2 regions of the Aeribacillus sp. FSL M8-0235 genome follow, and region 1 is predicted to be linked to the other one. Evidence: predicted binding sites of a transcription regulator. Region 1 holds the regulator's gene; the other holds the start of a gene.
The links. The regulator LexA, encoded in region 1, represses DNA repair genes until DNA is damaged. The targets are predictions, from matches to a motif close to CGAACATATGTTCG.
Positions count from the first base shown of each region.

Region 2: uvrB (excinuclease ABC subunit UvrB) is a predicted target of LexA. The motif match lies at 3,365-3,378, and genes of this name have one in related genera.

Region 1 is NZ_JBBOBW010000001.1:1,967,840-1,978,940, reverse strand. It holds gene NSQ71_RS09545 (hypothetical protein) at 62-205, shown strand; gene NSQ71_RS09540 (ring-cleaving dioxygenase) at 771-1,712, shown strand; gene NSQ71_RS09535 (alpha/beta hydrolase) at 1,754-2,365, shown strand; gene NSQ71_RS09530 (aldo/keto reductase) at 3,441-4,373, shown strand; gene NSQ71_RS09525 (LOG family protein) at 4,471-5,052, shown strand; gene NSQ71_RS09520 (lysophospholipid acyltransferase family protein) at 5,136-5,720, opposite strand; gene gdhA (NADP-specific glutamate dehydrogenase) at 6,453-7,832, opposite strand; gene lexA (transcriptional repressor LexA) at 8,162-8,785, opposite strand; gene yneA (cell division suppressor protein YneA) at 8,945-9,259, shown strand; gene NSQ71_RS09500 (YneB family resolvase-like protein) at 9,278-9,928, shown strand; gene NSQ71_RS09495 (DUF896 domain-containing protein) at 10,004-10,234, shown strand; gene tkt (transketolase) at 10,306-11,101, shown strand, end outside.
Region 2 is NZ_JBBOBW010000001.1:799,685-810,785, reverse strand. It holds gene uvrA (excinuclease ABC subunit UvrA) at 1-1,307, opposite strand, end outside; gene uvrB (excinuclease ABC subunit UvrB) at 1,314-3,296, opposite strand; gene NSQ71_RS03930 (CsbA family protein) at 3,422-3,652, opposite strand; gene NSQ71_RS03925 (ROK family protein) at 3,790-4,677, opposite strand; gene NSQ71_RS03920 (heavy metal translocating P-type ATPase) at 4,825-6,903, opposite strand; gene NSQ71_RS03915 (PadR family transcriptional regulator) at 7,117-7,437, shown strand; gene NSQ71_RS03910 (chromate transporter) at 7,439-8,611, shown strand; gene NSQ71_RS03905 (ArsR/SmtB family transcription factor) at 9,273-9,581, shown strand; gene NSQ71_RS03900 (cation diffusion facilitator family transporter) at 9,596-10,507, shown strand; gene NSQ71_RS03895 (flavin-containing monooxygenase) at 10,529-11,101, shown strand, end outside.

The DNA.
Region 1 (11,101 bases):
AAACGCGTTTCATACATTATGTTGATGTTGACAAAGAGATGAGTTTGAGGGGGGGAGGAATATGATGAAAGGATTACTTATTTTAATTGGCTTATGTCTTCTCGAAATCATCTTAGCAAAATTGGCGTTAAAAGACAAAGATGCTTCGCTGATGGATTTTGCTGAGTTCTTTGAATTAGATGATAAAAAAGAAGATCAGAAATGATACCTGTCCGGTTACGGTATTCAACTTCATTTGTCTACATTTGCTAAAGCCATACGGATTTACTAATATTAAATTGCAACGGTCATTCCGATCAGTCTGCAAAAAGCAATTTGCTTTTGCATGTTTTCGGTTTATCTGAAAGCAGCTGGCGGATGCCGGCTACTTTCAGGATGTTGCGTGTTCATCACCAATCTTAAATTCGACTGTGTTTGCCGAGCCATCACAAAAAAATTTATGGAACGGCCAATTGCCCTTGCTGCGGCCAGAACAACAATTTCTGTAACGATTTTGCGCGCAAGAGGAGAGGGAGGTTTCTCTTCGCATTCAAACGCTGCTCTTGCGATTGCTTTCATTTTGGTAAGGATGGTATTTTAGTGAATACGGAACGAAAAGAGATGAAAAATTCAACAGATCAGCTTTTTGACAATAAATGAAAGATTTGATAAAATTATTTCGAATTAAAAATAATTTAATTCGAGATATTTTAATTCGAAATAACGACCCGTTAAAATAATTGATTTACAAAAATGAATCGCGTAAAGAAAATAATAAAGGAGAATCAAAGATGAAAAAGAAAACAGCTGGAATTCATCATATTACTGCTATTGTCGGCCATCCGCAGGAAAATATTGATTTTTATGCTGGAGTTTTAGGGCTGAGGTTAGTTAAAAAAACTGTGAATTTCGATGATCCCGGCACGTACCATTTTTATTTCGGGGATAAAGAAGGAAAGCCAGGGACACTGATTACTTTCTTTCCTTGGCCTGATGCGTATCAAGGAAAAATCGGCAATGGTCAGGTGGGTGTAACTTCTTATGTGATACCAGAAGGTTCCATGAGCTTTTGGCAAGAAAGACTAGATAAATTTAGAATTCCGTTTACAATGACAGAACGGTTTGGTGAGTCACTGCTTGTATTTCAAGACCCGCACGGTTTGAACATTGAGCTAGTGGAACGAAAAGAAGGAGAATTAAATCAATGGGAATTTGGCCATGTCACCTCTGATGTTGCCATTAAAGGATTTGGCGGCGCCGTATTATATTCATCATTTCCTGAAAAAACGTCAGAGTTGTTGGAGAATATTTTTGGACTTCAACGAATTGGAAGGGAAGGAGATTTTATTCGTTTTCAGTCTCCAAGTGAAATCGGCAATGTCGTTGATGTAAAAATTACTTCTTCCGGACGCGGCATCATGGGGGTTGGAACAGTCCATCATATCGCGCTTCGGGCAAAAGACGACAACGATCAATTAGAATGGAAAACATCTTTAGAATCAAATGGATACAGGGTAACGCCAGTTCAGGATCGAAAGTATTTTCATTCTATTTATTTTAGAGAGCATGGTGAAATTTTGTTCGAAATTGCAACAGATCCTCCGGGTTTTGCAATTGATGAATCTTTAGATGCACTTGGAAAAGAATTAAAGCTTCCGGAGCGTTACGAAAAGTATCGGGAACGGTTGGAAAATAAGTTGATGCCAGTGGAAGTCCGAAACCTTGACGAATAAGAAAAGTAATGCTTAATAAACGCTGAGAAGGAGAAAAAACGATGAAACATATTTTTCAAAAAGGAAGCAATCCGGCAAAACCGACTCTCCTATTGCTGCATGGAACCGGCGGAAATGAGTTTGATCTTCTTCCCATTGCAGAAATTATTGATCCAGAAGCATCGATTTTAGCTGTGCGCGGAAATGTAATTGAAAATGGAATGCCGCGTTTTTTTAAAAGACTTGCCGAAGGAGTTTTTGATGAAGAAGATCTTGTTTTCCGTACAAAGGAATTAAACTCTTTTTTAGATGAAGCAGCACAAACATATCGATTTGATCGAAATTCTGTAATCGCAATCGGTTATTCCAACGGAGCAAATATAGCAGCCAGCCTTTTATTCCATTTTCGGGATGCGCTAAATGGAGCCATCTTGCATCACCCGATGGTGCCGAGAAGAGGGATGGATCTGCCGGATCTTTCAGGAAAAAACGTTTTTATTGCAGCTGGAAAGCGTGATCAAATTTGCTCTCCTGAAGAATCAATAGAGCTTAAAACATTTTTAGAAAATAACAACGCAAATGTGCACTTGCATTGGGAAAACGGAGGACATGAGCTGACTTTATCAGAAGTTCAGGCAGCATCCAATTGGTACCGGCAGCTTTATCAAAAATAAGCTGTGAAAGATACCAATAAAAGCAAGTAAATTGGATCAAAATGTTGCCAGCAATCAATTGGCCGTCATTCCAAAATGTTTATAACAAAATGCGGAAGGAAATTGGGCGTGCTCTTCCATTTGTAAATGTTTGTCATTCTCAAGGCTCGTACATCATATATCAAAAGAGCTGCTTAATTCCACGCAAAGCGGATCAAAAATGATCCGTAATGCAAAAAGTTTCGTCAAAGTGCGGGAGTTCTTATATTTGAAAAAATGTTTATCAACTTTGAACCTTGTGCATCAAATATATTAACAGAGCTGCCGAATTCCACAAGATTTACAATAGAAAATCGTGAGCGTTCGGTGGATTTTATGAAATCAAGATAAGTATTCGCAAAATAAATGTTTTGACAGAGGCATTAATTTGCAATTTTTCAGTAATGCTTTATTCTGTTTTAATTAATTGATATAATTGCCGAAAAAAAGAATATCGTTCTAAATAAAAAGATTGAAAGTAAAGGACGGAATTGCTTTCAAGCAAACAGTGGGGCTGTCCGACGAGTTGCTAAAATGAAAGATTTTGAGAAATACAACTGTGAAGGACAAACATAATGAAATAAAATTTATAAATGTTCTTTATAGAGGCAATGAAGTCCAACAAGAAGCGATTGTATGTGCTGAATGTCCGTCATAAAACTTTTGAAGAACCTAATGAAGAAAGAGAGCAAAAGAAAAGTCCTTCATAAGACTTCTGAAGGATATAAAAAAGATTGAAAAAATTGTATGTCCGATAAGTCTAAAAAATAATGCTCCCAAAAGTCAGTTAACCCTACTTTTGGGAGCCTCTTTATTTTGTTATTGCAGCAGGCAGCAATCTCTTAAGATATTTTTATGGTGCTTTAGACAACTTCAAGAATTTGAACATAATGGAACAAACAATAAACAGTCGAGCAACTGCTGCTTGAAAATGAATAAAAGAATCCTTTCATAATTTCATTTATAAAGCCATAATAATATTTAATAGCTTATTAGTTAAAAAACTGATTTTTCTGATAGAATTTGTTATAATGTTAATGAAAGGAGTTGAAATATTGTGACAAAAAAGACTAGATTAGGCAAGACCGATATATATGTGAACCCAATCGGGCTTGGAACAAATGCTGTTGGCGGGCACAACATTTTTCCAAACCTTGACGATGAAACTGGGAAAGAAATCGTTCGTACAGCTTTGGATCATGGAATAAATTTTTTGGATACGGCATTTTATTACGGTCCTGAGCGTTCGGAAGAAATTATCGGTGAAGTCGTCAAGGAGTTTGGCCGTCGTGATGAAGTAGTCATTGCTACTAAAGGTGCTCACAAATTTGTAGACGGAAAAGTTGTTCTTGATAACTCTCCCGATTTCCTTCGCGAGTCGGTCGAGGGCAGCCTGAAACGCTTAAAAACGGATTACATAGATTTATATTACATTCATTTTCCGGACGAAACGACACCGAAGGATGAAGCTGTCGGTGAATTGAAGAAGCTTAAGGATGAAGGGAAAATTCGTGCGATCGGTGTATCGAATTTCTCGCTCGAACAATTAAAAGAAGCGAACAAAGATGGGTATGTCGATGTAATTCAGTCCGAATATAACTTATTTAAACGACAAGCAGAAAAAGATTTGCTTCCTTACACGGCGGAAAATGGAATATCGTTTATACCATATTTTCCACTTGCCTCAGGTCTATTAAGCGGAAAATATTCGAAAGATGAGAAGTTCAATGATTCACGTGCACAAAATCCTTTGTTTCAAGGGGAAGCATTTGCGCGTAATCTCGAAAAAGTCGAGCAATTGCGTCCAATCGCAGAAGCGAAAAATGCTGAAATTGCTCACGTTGTGCTAGCATGGTATTTAACGGTCGATTCCATCGATGCGATCATCCCTGGTGCGAAGAAGCCGGAACAGGTACTTGACAATTTAAAAACGTTAGATGTCCAGTTAACAAAGGAAGAAATAGAGAAAATCAGTCAGATTTTTCAATAATTTTGTAAAAAAGCTGTGATGGAAATATCCCATTCACAGCTTTTAATAGGACTTTCTCATTCGTCAGAACGTTTAGAGAAGAAGCAGGAGTGGTAATATGAGACGTGTTTGTGTTTTTGCAGGATCGAATCCGGGAACAAATCCTAAGTATAAAGAAGCAGCTATCAAACTGGGAGAAGAATTGGTAAAAAACAGGCTTGAGCTCGTATATGGAGGCTCCAGCATTGGTCTGATGGGAGTGATTGCAAACACCGTATTAGAGTTAGGAGGCACCGTATTGGGCGTTATGCCGACGAATTTATTTCAAGGAGAGGTTGTCCACAAGCATCTCACTCAGCTTTATGAAGTCAATGATATGCATGAGCGGAAAGCAAAAATGGGAGAGCTTTCAGATGCGTTCATTGCTCTTCCCGGAGGCTATGGTACTTTTGAGGAAATATTTGAAGCGGTTAGCTGGGGGCAGCTTGGGATTCATGAAAAGCCTGTGGCGTTGTTAAATATCGATGACTATTACACGCCGGTAAAACAGATGATTGAGAATGCGGTAGAGGGAGGCTTCATGCCTGAAACGCATAAACAGTTTATGATTTTTGCAGACAATCCCTCTATATTAATAGATAAACTTCGTGCGTACAAACCGCCTTTGAAGACAAATAAGTGGATCGAACTAGATCGATAAATGAAAATATCAGAACTTTACTTCGCCTTTAGCTTTCTGATCAGTTTGTCTAAAAATGACAAGCTGATCAGAAACGTCAATGTTTAGTCGTTTATGCTTTTTTCAAGAGCTTTCAGCTTATGTTCAAGCTGTTGAAGCGCATCATCAATTTGATTTGCATTTTTCTCTAAATAGATTGGTTCGCCAAATGCAACGACAGCTTTTTTCCCGGCAAAAAAATCTTTTAAACTTTTTGGACCATGATAGGTTGCAGGCAATATGGGAACGCCGGCTTTCATCGCAATTGTAACCGCGCCTCTTTTTAAAGGAACTTCCTCGTCTGTTCTTGTGCCGCTCGGGAAAATTCCAACAACTTTATTTTCTTTTAACAGTTTCAAAGGAATTTTTAGTGCGCTCGGTCCAGGATTTTCACGATTAACTGGAAAAGCATGCATCTTTTTCAAAAACCAACCTATGAGCGTGTTCTGAAACAATTCTTTTTTGGCCATATAATGGACATGAATTGGAAAAAGTGCTGCGGCGAGCAAGACTACATCTACCCAGCTGCGATGAGAGCATGTAACAATAAAACGATGGTCTGCCGGAATATGCTGCTTGCCTTTGACTTCTAGCAAACTAAAAATTTTAATGATCAATATTGCAAGTTTTCCTGCTAAATGATAAATCATTTTGTTCCCCCCCCGAATGACTTCCAGAAATATGTTTGCGTTGCAAAAGATCTGTATTTTCGGTTAGGGCGCATGTCGATTTTGTCTGCGTTCAGTTTAGCATTTTTACGTGATGCATGTAAAGTCGGTAGTACATCGTCAACGAATCGTCTTATCCAAAGTCAGTCAGTGAAAATACCGCCGTTTCATTGGAGGATGGGCAGCCGTATTCGGTGTTTTTTAGATGAACAAGTATTTGTGCTGAAGGTTATTGGCACTGGATAGAAGGAGCAACCATATCAATAATAAAATGCTTTAATTGGAAAAATCAATTTTAATAGCAGTTACTTTGTTTCTATAAATTTTATACTTGATGATACAAAATATTGAGAGTAAAGAAGAGAAGAAGCAGAAAAACAAACATCAGTGCAATCTGTCTTTTTTATTTAAAAAGCAAGAGAGATAATCAATCCAGGCATCAGCGTAAAAAAATATGTAAGATAATCTGACATAAAACTTCAATTCTCTCATTGAATGGGATACACTGATAGGGAAAAATTTGATCCAATCGTGGAAATAAAGAAGAGTGAATTTGGATCGGTGTGATGTCAATTTCTATTCACTCAAGTTAAGATGGGGTATTATAGTGAGCATGATGAATCGCCAAAGCAGGGTAGGTAAAGCTTTAGCGATTATCATATATGTTTACTCACTATAAAGAATAAATGATGGAAATGACCATTTTTCTATCTTTTAAATGACTCCTTGTTCTACCATTGCATCAGCGACTTTTTTAAATCCTGCAATGTTAGCGCCGACGACAAGATTTCCGGAGCAGCCGTATTCATTTGCAGCGTTGACGCAATTTCGGTAAATGTTCTTCATGATATCACGTAATTTTGCGTCGACATCTTCAAAGCTCCAAGATAATCTTGCGCTGTTTTGAGCCATTTCTAATGCTGAAACAGCAACTCCGCCTGCGTTAGCAGCTTTTGCAGGTCCAAAAAGAATATTGTTTGATAAAAACACGTCGATCGCTTCTAATGTAGACGGCATGTTGGCGCCTTCTCCAACAGCTTTGAGTCCGTTGGAAACAAGGAGTTCAGCTGCTTTTTTATCGATTTCATTTTGAGTAGCGCATGGGAGGGCAATATCGCACGGAATGGACCAAATTCCGGAACAGCCTTCATAATATTCTGCATGAGGATGTTCATTTACATATTCTTTAATTCTTTTTCTTTCAACTTCTTTTAACCTTCTAACCGTTTCAAGATTAATTCCATTTTTATCAAAAATGTAGCCATCAGAGTCGCTGCATGCGACAACTTTTGCACCTAATTGTGTTGCTTTTTCAATCGCATATATGGCAACGTTCCCAGAACCAGAGACAACAACTGTGCTTCCTTTGAAGCTTAATCCATGGTCTTTAAGCATTTCTTCAACAAAATAAACAGTTCCATACCCTGTCGCTTCGGTTCTCGCTAGGCTTCCGCCGTAACCAATGCCTTTTCCGGTTAACACCCCAGCTTCAAATCCGCCGCGTATTCTTTTATATTGGCCAAACAAGTATCCGATCTCTCTTGCGCCAACTCCAATATCACCGGCAGGAACGTCAATATCTGGTCCAATATGTTTGTAAAGCTCTGTCATAAAGCTTTGTGTAAATCTCATAATTTCCCCATCTGATTTACCTTTCGGATCAAAATCAGATCCGCCTTTTCCTCCGCCGATCGGCTGCCCAGTCAATGAATTTTTGAAGATTTGTTCAAATCCTAAAAATTTAATAATGCTGGCGTTGACGGTCGGGTGAAAGCGCAAGCCTCCTTTATATGGCCCAATTGCACTATTATATTGCACTCTAAATCCGCGGTTTACACGCACTTTTCCTTCGTCATCCACCCATGGAACGCGAAAAATGATCAATCTTTCCGGCTCAACAATTCTTTCAAGTATTCCGTGTTTTATATATGTAGGATGTTGAGCAAATACAGGCACAAGCGAGTCAAATATTTCTTTTACAGCTTGAAGAAACTCAGGCTCATTCGGATTTTTTTCTTGCACGGATTGAAATACTTCATTGACATATTGCTTTGCATTTTCCAGTTCACTTTGTTTCATAAGTAATTGATTCATAGCACCTCTCCTATACCTAAAATTTAAGCAGTTAGAAGAATTCAAACAATTCAGTAAATCATCCCGGCACTGACTAAGGAAGCGAAATCTACAATAAAAAATTCTACAACAAAATAAATCAAAAAACAATGACTGTTGAGAATTGTTGCATAATAGCTTTGCATGCAGGCGCGGAGAAGGCGCCTGAAATTTGTTTCATTGAATCTAGCTTGTCTGCATACATATTGATTAGAAAACATTTTTAAAAATTTAACATCGCTAAGAGAGGGAATGTTGAAAATTTTATAAAAAGAAAAAGGATGCCTCACCTGTTTTGAGACATCGAATATTCAGTGTATGGAACGGTATAGCCCGATCACTTTTCCGAGTATTGTCACATTTTTTAAAATAATCGGTTCCATTGTTGGGTTTTCCGGCTGAAGCCGTATAAAGTCTTTTTCTTTGAAAAACCTTTTTACGGTCGCTTCATTGTCGTCTGTGAGCGCGACAACGATGTCGCCGTTATTGGCTGTTTGCTGCTGTCTGACAATAACTAAATCTCCGTCCAGAATGCCTGCTTCGATCATGCTTTCTCCGACTACTTCAAGCATGAAAAGTTGATCATCACCTGACGCAATATGATTCGGAAGCGGAAAATATTCTTCGATGTTTTCAACGGCAGTGATCGGAATACCAGCCGTCACTTTTCCGATGACCGGCACGTTGATCACATTGTTTGTTAGAAGGTGGTTGCCATCATCGTCCAAAATTTCAATGGCTCTCGGCTTTGTGGGGTCTCTTCTAATCAGTCCTTTGCTCTCAAGCTTTGCTAAATGCCCGTGAACAGTTGAACTGGAGGCAAGACCGACCGCTTCGCCGATTTCTCTTACAGAGGGAGGGTATCCTTTCTTTTTTACTTCCTCCTTAATGAAGTTCAAAATATCTTGTTGTCTCTTAGATAATTTTGTTGACATGTCAAGCACCTCAGTCATATCAATTTGTGTCGATTATAGCATGATTTTTCCAAAAAAGCAAACGTAAGTTCGAATATTTGCTTGACAGAAACATGTGTTCCCTTTTATACTTAAAAACAAAAAACCGAACAAATATTCTGTTTCAGGGGGCGGTTCTAAATGGATAAATTATCATGGTCTTACATCGTTTCTTTTTTCCTTGTCATCATGGCGGCAGTTTTGGCGATTTCGTATACTGGAGAAAGGGAAGAGCTCGATCATTATATGGAGGTTCAAGTGAAGGAAGGGGACAGTTTGTGGAAAATCGCTGATGAATATAAAGAATATGACAATATGTCTCATTCAGAGTTTGTAAAATGGGTTCAGGAGCGAAACAATCTCCAAAGCCTTGTTGTAAAACCGGGGGAAACAATCGTCATTCCGATTGAAAAAAATAAATACTACAATGCTGAATATTTGGCAAACAAAGAATAACCGCAAGGAGCATTTAACATGAGAGCAGTCGTTTATGCAAGAGTCAGCACTGAAAAGGCAGAGCAGGAAACATCTTTGAAAAGACAAAAAGACGAGCTGTTAAAGCTCGCAGCTGAAAACGGTATGGAAGTTGTTGAAGTGATAGAAGAAAAAGCGAGCGGGTATGATGTTGATCGTGAAGGGGTTTTTCAACTGCTGGAATTGATTGAGGAGAAAGAAATTGAAGCGGTATTAATACAGGATGAAACAAGAATTGGCAGAGGAAATGCCAAAATCGCCATTGTCCATTCCATTTTGAAACAAGGCGTGAAAATTTTCACCGCTGCCCATCGCGGGGAGATGGAACTGTCTGAATCAGACACGATGGTGCTTGAAATTATAGGAATTGTGGAAGAATATCAACGAAAAATTCATAATTTGAAAATAAAGCGGGGAATGTTGAGAGCTATACAAAATGGGTACAGGCCTGAAAAAAATTTAAAGAATAGAAATTCTTCCTATAAAAGAGAGCGAAAAGAAGTTCCGATCGAGGAGATTGACCGATTGCGGAAAAACGGCCTGACATTTTCAGAAATAGCGGCAACATTAAGAGGATTCGGCTATGATGTTTCAAAAGCTACTGTTCATCGCAGATATCAACAATTTTTGTCAGAAAAAGGCGAATCATAGCAATAATTGTTGTCATTAGTGGTTGCATTTAGTATGATAAAAGAGCGCGGCAAAAATATACAAGGGGTTCAGCTTATGATTTCAAAAGAAAAACTTAACCGTATTAATGAACTATCTAAAAAGTCTAAGTCAGAAGGATTGACGCAAGTGGAAAAGCTAGTGCAGCAGCAATTAAGGCAGGAATATTTAGAGTCGTTTCGTCGGGATTTTCAAAACACCTTAAAAAATGTTACAGTGATTGATCCGAAAGGTAATGATGTTACACCGGAAAAATTGAAAAAATTTAAAAATAAAAGGCTGCATTAACGGATGGGTGTTGCCTTATTGCAACAATAAAGATAAGATTATAAACTGAAAATACAGATGAGAGGATGATAATGGTGACTCATTCCATTCAAGATTTATCCATCATGACGATTCGAACATTATCCATTGACGCGATTGAAAAGGCGAATTCCGGACATCCTGGAATGCCAATGGGCGCCGCACCAATGGCTTATGCGCTGTGGACGAAATTTATGAACATTAACCCTGAAAACCCTAATTGGTTTAATCGAGATCGCTTTGTTTTATCTGCCGGACATGGGTCGATGCTGCTTTACAGCTTGCTTCATTTATCGGGTTATGATCTTTCCATGGATGATATTAAGTCGTTTCGTCAATGGGGAAGCAAAACACCTGGACATCCTGAATACGGACATACACCTGGCGTTGACGCAACAACTGGACCATTAGGCCAAGGAATAGCAATGGCCGTTGGAATGGCGATGGCAGAACGTCATTTAGCAGCTACATACAATAAAGAAGGATACAATATTGTTGATCATTACACATACGTCATATGCGGTGACGGTGACTTAATGGAAGGGATTTCCTCTGAAGCAGCTTCCTTAGCTGGTCACTTGAAGCTTGGACGATTAATTGTTCTTTATGATTCGAATGATATTTCCCTAGATGGGGATTTAAATAAATCATTCTCAGAAAATGTAGAAGAGCGCTTTAAATCTATGGGCTGGCAAGTGCTGCGCGTTGAGGACGGCAACAACATTGAAGAGATTTCGAAAGCCATTGAAGAAGCCAAATTGGATGAACAACGACCGACATTAATTGAAGTAAAAACAACAATCGGATATGGTTCGCCGAATAAAGCAGGCACTTCTTCCGTTCATGGTT
Region 2 (11,101 bases), 1.2 Mb from region 1:
ATAGATAATTGAGTGACTTGTCCGATATGGCGTCCGTTAATAAGAACAGCCAGACTTTCCTTTTTCAGTCGATGCCCTTTGCATGTCGGGCACGGCTGATTCGTCATATATTTTTCCATTTGTTCGCGTATGAAATCAGATGTCGTTTCTTTATAGCGCCGTTCTATATTGCGGACCACACCTTCAAATTCTACATAGCCTTCCCGGATTTGCCCGAAATCGTTCTCATAGCGAAAATAAATTTTTTCCCCGCCGCTTCCAAATAAAATTTTATCGAGCAGATGTTTCGGTATATCTTTAACCGGAATGTCCATATCAATACCGTAATGGTTGCAAACCGCTTGAAGAAGCTGCGGATAATATTGAGAGCTTGTCGGCTCCCACGGTGCAATTGCGTGTTCCTTTAATGTCAAGTTTTTATTTGGAATAACGAGATCCAAATCCACCTCTAGTTTTGAACCTAAGCCGTCACAAGCAGGACAAGCTCCGTACGGGCTGTTAAAGGAAAACATCCGCGGTTCAAGCTCTCCAATCGAAAAACCGCAAATTGGACAGGCATGATGTTCGCTGAAAAGAAGCTCTTCGCCATCGATGATGTCAATAATGACTTTTCCATCACCTAGTTTTAAAGCTGTTTCAATGGAATCGGTCAACCGGCTTATAATCCCCTCTTTCACGATCAGCCTATCCACCACAACATCAATTGAATGTTTTTTATTTTTTTCAAGAGAAATATCGTCGGTAAGCTCCATCATTTCCCCGTCAATCCGTACGCGGACAAATCCTTGCTTTTTTATTTCCTCCAATGTTTTCACATGCATTCCTTTTTTTCCAGACACAACAGGCGCAAGAACCTGAAGTCTTGTCCGCTCCGGATATTCCATAATCCGGTCAACCATCTGTTCGATTGTTTGCGAAGAAATTTCTATCCCATGCACTGGACATGTCGGCCGCCCGACACGGGCAAAAAGAAGCCGTAGGTAGTCATAAATTTCTGTCACCGTTCCGACCGTTGAACGCGGATTTCGGCTTGTTGTTTTTTGATCAATCGAAATGGCCGGCGATAAGCCTTCGATCGCATCGACATCAGGTTTATCCATTTGTCCTAAAAATTGGCGGGCATAGGCAGATAAAGACTCCACATAACGCCGCTGTCCCTCTGCATAAATCGTATCAAAAGCTAAAGAAGATTTTCCAGATCCCGATAAACCTGTTACAACGACAAGCTTGTCTCTTGGAATCGTGACATCAATGTTTTTTAAATTATGAGCGCGTGCACCTTTTACAACAATTTTATCTGTTGCCATATCCAATCATCCTTCCGCTTTCAGCTCCAAAATTAGATCGCGCAATTCAGCAGCTCTTTCGAAATCTAATGCTTTTGCAGCTTCTTTCATTTCTTTTTCCATACGGGCTATCAGTTGTTCTCGATCTTTTTTAGACATTTTGTTCAGCTTCACAGCCTTTTCCGTTTTATATTCTGCTTCATCTTCCGCTGCATATGTCGCCCGGATTACATCGCGAATATCTTTTTGAATCGTTTTTGGCGTAATGCCGTGTAGACGGTTATATTCCTCTTGAATCGCACGACGCCGTTTTGTTTCGTTTATGGCGATTTCCATCGATTTTGTGATTGTATCAGCGTACATAATGACATGCCCGTTTGCGTTCCGAGCCGCCCGTCCGATTGTTTGAATAAGAGAACGTTCCGAACGGAGAAATCCTTCTTTATCTGCATCCAAAATTGCAACGAGAGATACTTCCGGAATATCAAGCCCTTCCCTGAGCAAATTGATCCCGACCAGCACTTCGTGTTTGCCAAGCCGCAGGTCACGGATAATTTCAATGCGCTCGAGCGTTTTAATTTCAGAATGGAGATATGTCACCTTAATCCCGATTTCCCGCAAATAATCCGTTAAATCTTCCGCCATTTTTTTCGTTAGTGTGGTCACAAGCACCCGCTCATTCCGTTTGACCCGCTTTTGAATTTCGCCGATTAAATCGTCTATTTGCCCCTCAACCGGACGGACGTCAATGGTTGGGTCCAAAAGTCCAGTCGGGCGGATAATCTGTTCGACAACAACTGGCGTATGCTCCAGTTCATACGGCCCAGGGGTGGCAGAAACATAAATGACATGTTTCATATGCTTTTCAAATTCCTCAAATTTTAACGGACGGTTGTCGAGTGCTGAAGGCAAACGGAATCCATGATCGACAAGCACTTGTTTTCTGGCTTGGTCGCCGTTATACATTCCGCGGATTTGCGGAATCGTCACATGAGACTCGTCAATGACGATCAAAAAATCATCTCCAAAATAATCTAAAAGCGTATAAGGAGTCGATCCGGGCGGTCTTAATGTAAGATGACGGGAGTAGTTTTCAATTCCGGAGCAAAAGCCCATCTCCCGCATCATTTCTAAATCGTATCTTGTCCGTTGCTCGAGCCGCTGTGCTTCCAATAGCTTTCCATTCTCCCGCAGTTCATGCAGCCGTTCCTCAAGCTCCTTTTCAATATTAGCAATGGCAATTTTCATTTTTTCTTCTCTTGTCACAAAGTGTGATGCCGGGAAAATCGCTACATGCTCCCGCTCTCCAATAATTTCGCCTGTCAGCGCATCAACTTCACGGATGCGGTCGATTTCATCTCCGAAAAATTCCACGCGGATACAATGTTCATCGCGCGAAGCAGGGAAAATTTCCACTACATCCCCGCGCACGCGAAAAGTTCCCCTGCGAAAATCTACATCATTTCTTTCATACTGCACATCCACTAAACGGCGCAGCAAGTCATTGCGCTCGATTTCCATTCCTGTGCGAAGACTTACGACAAGCTCACGATATTCTTCTGGCGAACCTAAACCATATATGCAAGAAACGCTTGCGATAATAATAACATCTTTCCGTTCAAACAATGCAGAGGTGGCCGAATGTCTTAATTTATCAATTTCGTCGTTGATGCTCGCATCTTTTTCAATATACGTATCTGTTTGCGGAACATACGCTTCCGGCTGATAATAGTCATAATAGCTGACAAAATATTCAACTGCATTGTTTGGAAAAAATTCTTTAAACTCGCTATACAGCTGTCCGGCAAGCGTCTTATTATGGGCAATGACAAGCGTCGGTTTGTTTACTTCTTTAATCACATTGGATATCGTAAACGTTTTGCCAGTTCCTGTTGCACCTAACAACGTCTGATGTTTTTTTCCTTGCCTGATTCCTTCCACCAGCTCTTTGATTGCTTTCGGCTGATCTCCTTGAGGCTGGTAATCTGAAACTAATTCAAACCGATCCATGGAACATCCTCCAATTCAGAAACTTATATTTTATTTTAACATATAATCAGGCTGAATCACCAAAAATACGAACTGACGTTTGATTTTCATAGACAATAAAAACCTGTCAATCGTGTTGAACAGGTTTAAGTAGATGTTTTCTTATCTTTTTTCATGCTTCTGGCAGCGATAAAACCAGCCGCTAAGCTGGCTACATCCAAAATGGCGATATAAATAGTATCCATATGACCTGCAAAATAAGAGGCAATTAATAAACCAGCCGTCAACAATGTCCCAACGACATGACTATATGTAACTCTTGTGAAAAACAAGACAAGCAAAAAAGGGGCGAAAGCGGCAAACACGAACTTGATCATAAAAAAACCTCTTTTCATCAACGGTTAAACGGTTATACCTTTATTATATGGAAGCCGTTCAAAAGCTTTCAAGCAAAACCACATACCGATGCTTTTTGAACAATAATGGCAATCAATGTTCTTTCACTATGAATGCTTTATTTTTGATGATGCTCCAAAAAAGCTTCATATGCTAAACCAATCGCCCCGCAAAGTCCCGCATTATCCCCTAATCCGGGCGGAACAATATAATCTGCAATGTTTTCTAGCACCACTTCATGGCGAACATAACCGTTTAATAAAGCTTGAACATTTTGATGTATAAGGGGGAACAATTGCTTTTGTTTGGCGACTCCGCCGCCAATTATTATTTTTTTAGGCGATAAAACGAGTATAAGGTTGGCAATTCCTTGTGCAATATAGTACGCTTCCAAATCCCATACTTTCTCATTTTTTTCTAATTCTTGCCCCTTTTTTCCCCAGCGTTTTTCTATAGCAGGACCGGATGCCATTCCTTCCAAACAATCTTTGTGATACGGACAATTGCCGGCAAACGAATCTTCAGGATGGCGCCGAACAAGCATATGCCCCATTTCCGGATGGATTAGCCCGTGTACTAGATGTCCTTCAGAGATGGCACCGACTCCGATCCCGGTACCGATCGTCATATAAATGCAGCTATTCAGACCTTTCGCAGCCCCCCATTTCATTTCCCCCAGCGCTGCTGCATTGACGTCGGTATCAAAGCCAATTGGAATAGGGAATTCTTTTTTTATCGCTCCGACAAGATTTATATTCGCCCACTGTAGCTTCGGAGTAGATGTTATGTATCCGAATGTTTCGCTTGTGCGATCTAAATCAATCGGACCGAATGAGCCAATTCCAAGCGCTTTAATATCTTTATCCCGAAAAAATTTGACCACTTGTTCAAGCACTTCATCAGGCGTTGTCGTCGGAAAAGAAGTCCGCTCGATGATATTTCCGTTTTCATCTCCAATTCCACAGACAAATTTTGTTCCGCCCGCTTCAATTGCACCTAAAAGCATGCACAATTCCTCCCATGATTTTGTCCAAAATGTTATGTCCAATTTTTCATTAGCGGCAGGTTGTCAAATTAATAAGATTATAATAAATGTCATATGTTTATGGAAGAGAAATATTAAAAAAATGCAAGAAAAAAAGGCGATCAGCCATTAGCTGAAAGCCTCATTTAGAAGTTTTTTATTTCGTTCCCATAAAATCGTTAAACTAATGAGGGTCACTAAAACAGTCGCCCCCATATCAGACAGAATGGCTATCCAAAGCGTAAGCCAGCCTGGAATCGTCAGCAGCAGTGCAGCGGCTTTTAAACCTAGAGCAATCCCGATGTTTAACTTGATGATTCTGTTCACTTTTTTGGCGGTTGAAATAGCTTCAGGCAGCTTCCCTAAATGATCTTGCATTAAAACGATATCAGCCGTTTCAATTGCGCTGTCTGTTCCTTTTCCCATTGCAATGCCTAAATCAGCAGCTGCGAGCGCAGGCGCATCATTGATACCATCTCCGATCATTGCCGTTTTTCCTGAGAGAGACAGCTCTTTTACCTTTTCCACCTTTTCTTCCGGCAGAAGGTTTGCAAAATATTCGCTTAAACCAACCTTTTTCGCCACTTTTTCAGCAGTTTTTTCGTGGTCTCCTGTCAACATGACAGTCCTCTTCACACCTGTTCGGTGAAGCATGCGGATCACCTGGCTGCTTTCCTGTCGAATTTCATCCGCTATACCGACCATACCGAGAACGTTTTTGTCATCTGAAACCAAAACGATTGTTAGTCCTTCCTGTTTAAAGGCCTTTATATCTTCCTTTACATTTTCGCTGAGCGAAAGATGTTGAATCGTTTTTTCATTGCCGACACGGTATTCCTTCCCGTCTATCTCCGCTTTTATTCCCTCACCTGATGTTGCAACAACGGAGCGAGCCTCCAAAAGGGAAACGTTTAACTCATCTATTTTTTTCATAATGGCTTTAGCGATCGGATGAGTAGAGGATTTTTCAATTGATCCGATGATGCTCCAAAAAGAAGGATCATATTCTACAAACTTCTCTACATAAGGCTCCCCTTTTGTCAGTGTTCCTGTTTTATCAAAAGCTATTATTCCAATTTTCCCTAATTGCTCTAAATAAACCCCGCCTTTTACAAGAATGCCTTTGCGTGCATTTCTCGTGATTCCTGAAACGATAGCAATGGGAGAGGATAAAACTAATGCACATGGACAGCCTACAATTAACACTGCCAATCCTTGATATAAAGATGTTCTCCAATCAACTCCTAAGAAAAGCGGCGGAATAAAAATAACGACAAGAGAGATAAGCATGATCAAAGGAGTATAATATTTCGCAAACTTATTAATGAATTGCTCAGTCGGCGTTTTTGTTTCCTGCGCTTCTTCAACTAAATGCAAAATTTTCGCTAGAGACGATTCTTCATAAGGCTTTGTTATCCGAACTTTCAAAATTCCTTCATTATTAATGCTTCCGCCAAACACTTCATCTTTTGCTTCCTTTTCAACAGGGAGAGATTCTCCAGTAATGGCCGCTTCATTAACTGAGCTTTTCCCTTCCACCACTATCCCATCCGATGGAATTTTTTCACCGGCTTTGACAAGAACAATATCCCCTGCCTTGATGTCATGAATGGAAACTTTCTTTTCCTGGCCATTTATAACAATCGTAGCTTCATTCGGCGCAACTTCTAAAAGCGATTCGATAGAACGACGGGCCTTTTCCATTCCCAAGCCCTCTAAATATTCGTTCACTCCAAATAAAATGGCAACAACAGCACCTTCCTTCCACTCTCCAATGCCAAAAGCCCCAATCAAAGCAATTGTCATAAGGGTGTCAATGTTAAATTTCAATCGAACGAGGTTTTTGGCCCCTTTCAAAAATGTTTTATATCCGCTGATCACCGTAGCAATTATATACATTGTAACAGAGGCGGATGGTGATAATGTTTTTTCGAACACAACAGCAGCTATAAAAGCTAAAACCGAGAGCAAAACGAGCCACAATAAATAAGAATGTGTATCTTTATGTTTATTTTCTTCCTCAATATAGGCCCCATCCGATGCTAAAATTTTTTTGACTTTAGCAATATTAATTTCTTCATTGACATACAGTTTGCTAGATTGAAAATTTAATTTTGCATTTTCCCCATATTCAAGCTTTTGGATTTCTTCTTCCAGATTCTTTGCGCAATTTGCACAAGACAATCCCTTTACCCGATACTGAATCATTCTCTAATCCTCCAATGAAATAGAGTACACATTGCAGTATACAGTATATGTGTTTATATGAATAAGTGTTCATATTTTATATGTCCATTTTATGAAAAGGCAATTCAATTGTCAAATATTTTCGTAAATATAATTTTGACATGTACATATGAATAACCTTACAATATTAATGTTATCGAAATTCGATATCGATTCTCAAAATGGGGGGTAAAAATGGAAGATAAAGTGTTGCGCAAGCTTTTTCTCGGTTTTATACATATTCATATTTTACATCATGCAAGCGAACATCCTATATTCGGCTTGTGGATGCTTGAGGAACTGAAAAGTCATGGCTACAACATAAGTGCAGGGACTCTTTATCCGATTCTCCACGCAATGGAAAAGGACGGACTGTTAGAAAAAACAGAACAAAATGTAGAAGGAAAAATACGAAAATATTATACAACTACACAGAAAGGGAAAGCCGTTCTGAAAGAAGCCCGGACGAAAGCGTACGAGCTTTTTAAAGAAATCCATAATGAAGGTGGAGGATAACATGAAGGAATCAAAATGGAAAACGCTGTTCGAGATATTTGCCATTTCCACAAAGCTTGGATTGACCTCATTTGGGGGACCAATCGCCCATTTAGGATATTTTCATGAAGAATATATTCGGAGAAGAAAATGGTTGGATGAAAAGAGCTATGCAGATTTGGTTGCTTTATGCCATTTTTTACCCGGACCTGCCAGCAGCCAAGCCGGGATCGGCATCGGTCTCATGCGGGGAGGAATATTAGGCGGACTTTGCGCCTTTATCGGCTTTACGTTTCCATCTGCAATCGCACTGATGATCTTTGCTCTTATTCTTAAAGAGTTACATATTGTTGATGCCGGCTGGATTCACGGCTTAAAGATTGTTGCTGCTGTTGTAGTCGCCCATGCTGTTATTGGAATGGCACAAAAACTTACCCCTGACCGAGGGAGAAAAGCCATCGCATTAGGCGCGCTAGTCGTTACTTTATTATGGCAACATGCTTTTTCCCAAGTTGTCGTCATGTTGCTAGCGGCTTTTATTGGATTTTTATTATATAAAAAAGTAGAAGAAGATACCCAGACTTCGTTGCAGGTGCCGATTTCAACACGATTTGCCGCAAGCTGTTTATTGTTATTTTTCGGGCTTCTCCTTTTCCTTCCTTTATTAAAAGTGTGGACTTCTTCTTACTGGATCGGCTTGTTCGACAGCTTTTACCGCTCTGGATCTCTCGTATTTGGGGGCGGACATGTGGTGCTCCCGCTGCTTGAACAGGAATTTGTTCCAACAGGAATGTTAACAGAAAAAGAATTTTTGGCTGGTTACGGAGCAGCACAGACAGTTCCTGGTCCTTTGTTTACATTTGCTTCTTATATTGGAGCGGTCATGAATGGATGGGCTGGGGGATTCGTTGCAACTTGCGCCATCTTTCTTCCGGCAATTCTGCTCATTTTTGGTACATTACCGTTTTGGGGAAAGCTTCGAAGCAATTCAAAGATTAATGGTGCGTTAATGGGCATACAAGCTGCTGTCGTCGGAATTTTAATTGCCGCTTTTTATGATCCGATCTGGATAAGCTCCATTAATCGTCCGATTGATTTTGCTTTTGCTGCAATTTTATTCAGTATGCTCGCTTATTGGAAGATAGCTCCATGGATCATCGTCTTAACGGGCGCCATTGGCGGCTTGTTCTTGTAAAATTAGATCTGCTGACACAAAGATCCTTCAGGTTTCACTTGATATGATCCCTCTTATGTAGACCTGTCTACCATAAGAGGGATTCCTTTACGGCTAAACCGGACAAAGTATGCCCTTTTCCGACATTTTTTGATCTGGCAGAAGCTGCTATTCATGCCCGGCTTCACCTGTTCCTGTATGAAGGCTAGCCGACAGCGTGAATTAACCAAGTTAACGTTTAGGCAAGGCTGTTCAAGAACGAGAGGTTATCTTCTGCTAGTCAATAATTAAAATAAACATATTGAAATGCTCAATTTCCATGCTTGGCAGCTTCTCAAAAAGATAACTGAATCGACTTCTCAATGATTGCTCGCAAGTACCCTGAAATGTCCTTATACGATCAATTTAGAAATTCTCTCCAGCTGCAATCTACTTTGAAGCAATCATCTTTTAAAAACTGCTTCATTTATCTCATTGCTATTGTCACTTTTAACGAGCTCTTAGATTTCTTAAGCCCACTGAAAATGCCTCAGAACTAGTTGACCGTATTTCCAATCTGAAAGGTTCCCTCCTCATTATGTACTGTTAAACAGATTTCCTAAACTTGACAAAATACAGAATGCAAAATACAATAAAATATGAACATATGCTCATATATAATAAAAGAACGAGGGAATTATGAATGAAGACGGAAGATCATTCTTTCTTAAAACCTGAAACAATTGAACATATATCGCAAATATTTAAGGTGTTAGCCGACCCTACTCGAATTAAAATTCTTTATTTGTTATCACAAGAAGAGTGCAGCGTAAATCATATTGCCGAAGTGTTGGAAATGTCTCAATCAGCAGTTTCCCATCAGCTTAGTATATTGCGAAATCTTAGACTTATTAAGTATCGCCGTGAAGGAAAAACACTGATTTACTCCTGTAATGACGAACACGTTTTTTCATTATTAAAACAAGCCATTGATCATTCTGAACATCAGTAAGGAGGCATTTGGCCATGAACAGCCATCACCACTCTCACGACCATCACGACTTTAACAGGGAAAACAATAAAAAAGGACTTATAATTGCATTGCTCATTACTGTTGGAATTTTGCTGTTAGAGTTTTTCGGGGGGTTAATTACAAACAGTCTGGCCCTTCTTTCTGACTCTGGACATATGCTTAGTGACGCCAGTTCGCTTGCTCTTAGCCTAATTGCTATATGGTTTGCGGCCAAACCAGCCTCCCCAAATAAAACGTATGGCTTTTATCGTTTTGAAATTTTAGCCGCTTTGTTTAATGGAGTTACCTTATTTGTTATCGCTGGATTTATCATTTGGGAAGCTGTTCAGCGTTTTTTCAATCCGCCGACTGTAGCAAGCGGCTCGATGATGTTGATTGCGTCTATTGGCCTTATTGCTAATCTTTTAAGTGCCTGGGTGTTAATGAGAAAAGGTGATGTGAAACATAATGTCAATGTTCGCAGCGCTTATCTTCACGTTATCGGCGATGCTTTAGGCTCTGTCGGAGCCATTGCTGCCGGATTCATCATGTGGCTCTTTGGCTGGTATATAGCAGACCCTATTATTTCCATTTTAGTTGCTTTATTAATATTAAAAGGCGCTTGGGGAGTTTTGAAGCATAGCATACACATTTTGATGGAAGGAACGCCCGTTACCATTGATCAAAATGAAGTGAAGAAAGCCTTAAAAAGTATTGAAGGTGTGAAGGATGTTCACGACCTGCATATTTGGACGATTACATCAGGTTTAGATTCACTAAGCTGCCATATTTTAATTGAAGATCATCATGACAGTCAAAAAGTGTTACAAGCTGCCATTCACATGATTGAAGAAAAATTTAAGATTTTGCATACAACCATTCAAATTGAAACCTCTCAAATCCATCATGGAAAAATGAAAGTCTAGCTTTTTTCGGAGTTGATTGAAATGCGACAAAATGTTGATGTTCTTGTAATCGGTGCTGGCCAAGCAGGATTAGCGATGGGGTATTATCTAAAGCAACACGATATATTATTTGCCATTGTCGGCAAGGAAAATCGAATCGGAGATGTTTGGAGAAATCGTTACGTTTTTACCCCTCGATCGTTTAGCTCCTTGCCAGGAATGGTCTTAAAGGGTGACCCGAACGGATATCCAACTAAGGATGAAATAGCCGATTATTTAGAGGATTATGCTCAAAAATTCGAATTGCCTATTCATCTGAATACAGAAGTCATTTCTCTTCAAAAAGAAAATGAGATTTTTAAAGTGACAACCAACCATAGGAGATATATGGCAAATAAAGTGGTTATAGCAACAGGGCCTTTTCAAAAGCCTTATCTTCCACCATTTGCCGAAAGCTTATACGATCAAGTGTATCAAGTGCATACATCCGGCTATTTGAATCCATCTCAATTGCAAGATGGCTCTGTTTTAGTAGTCGGTGCAGGAAATTCTGGAGCGCAAATTGCAGTTGAATTGTCCGAAGACAGAGAAGTTTATTTATCAGTAGGTCATAAA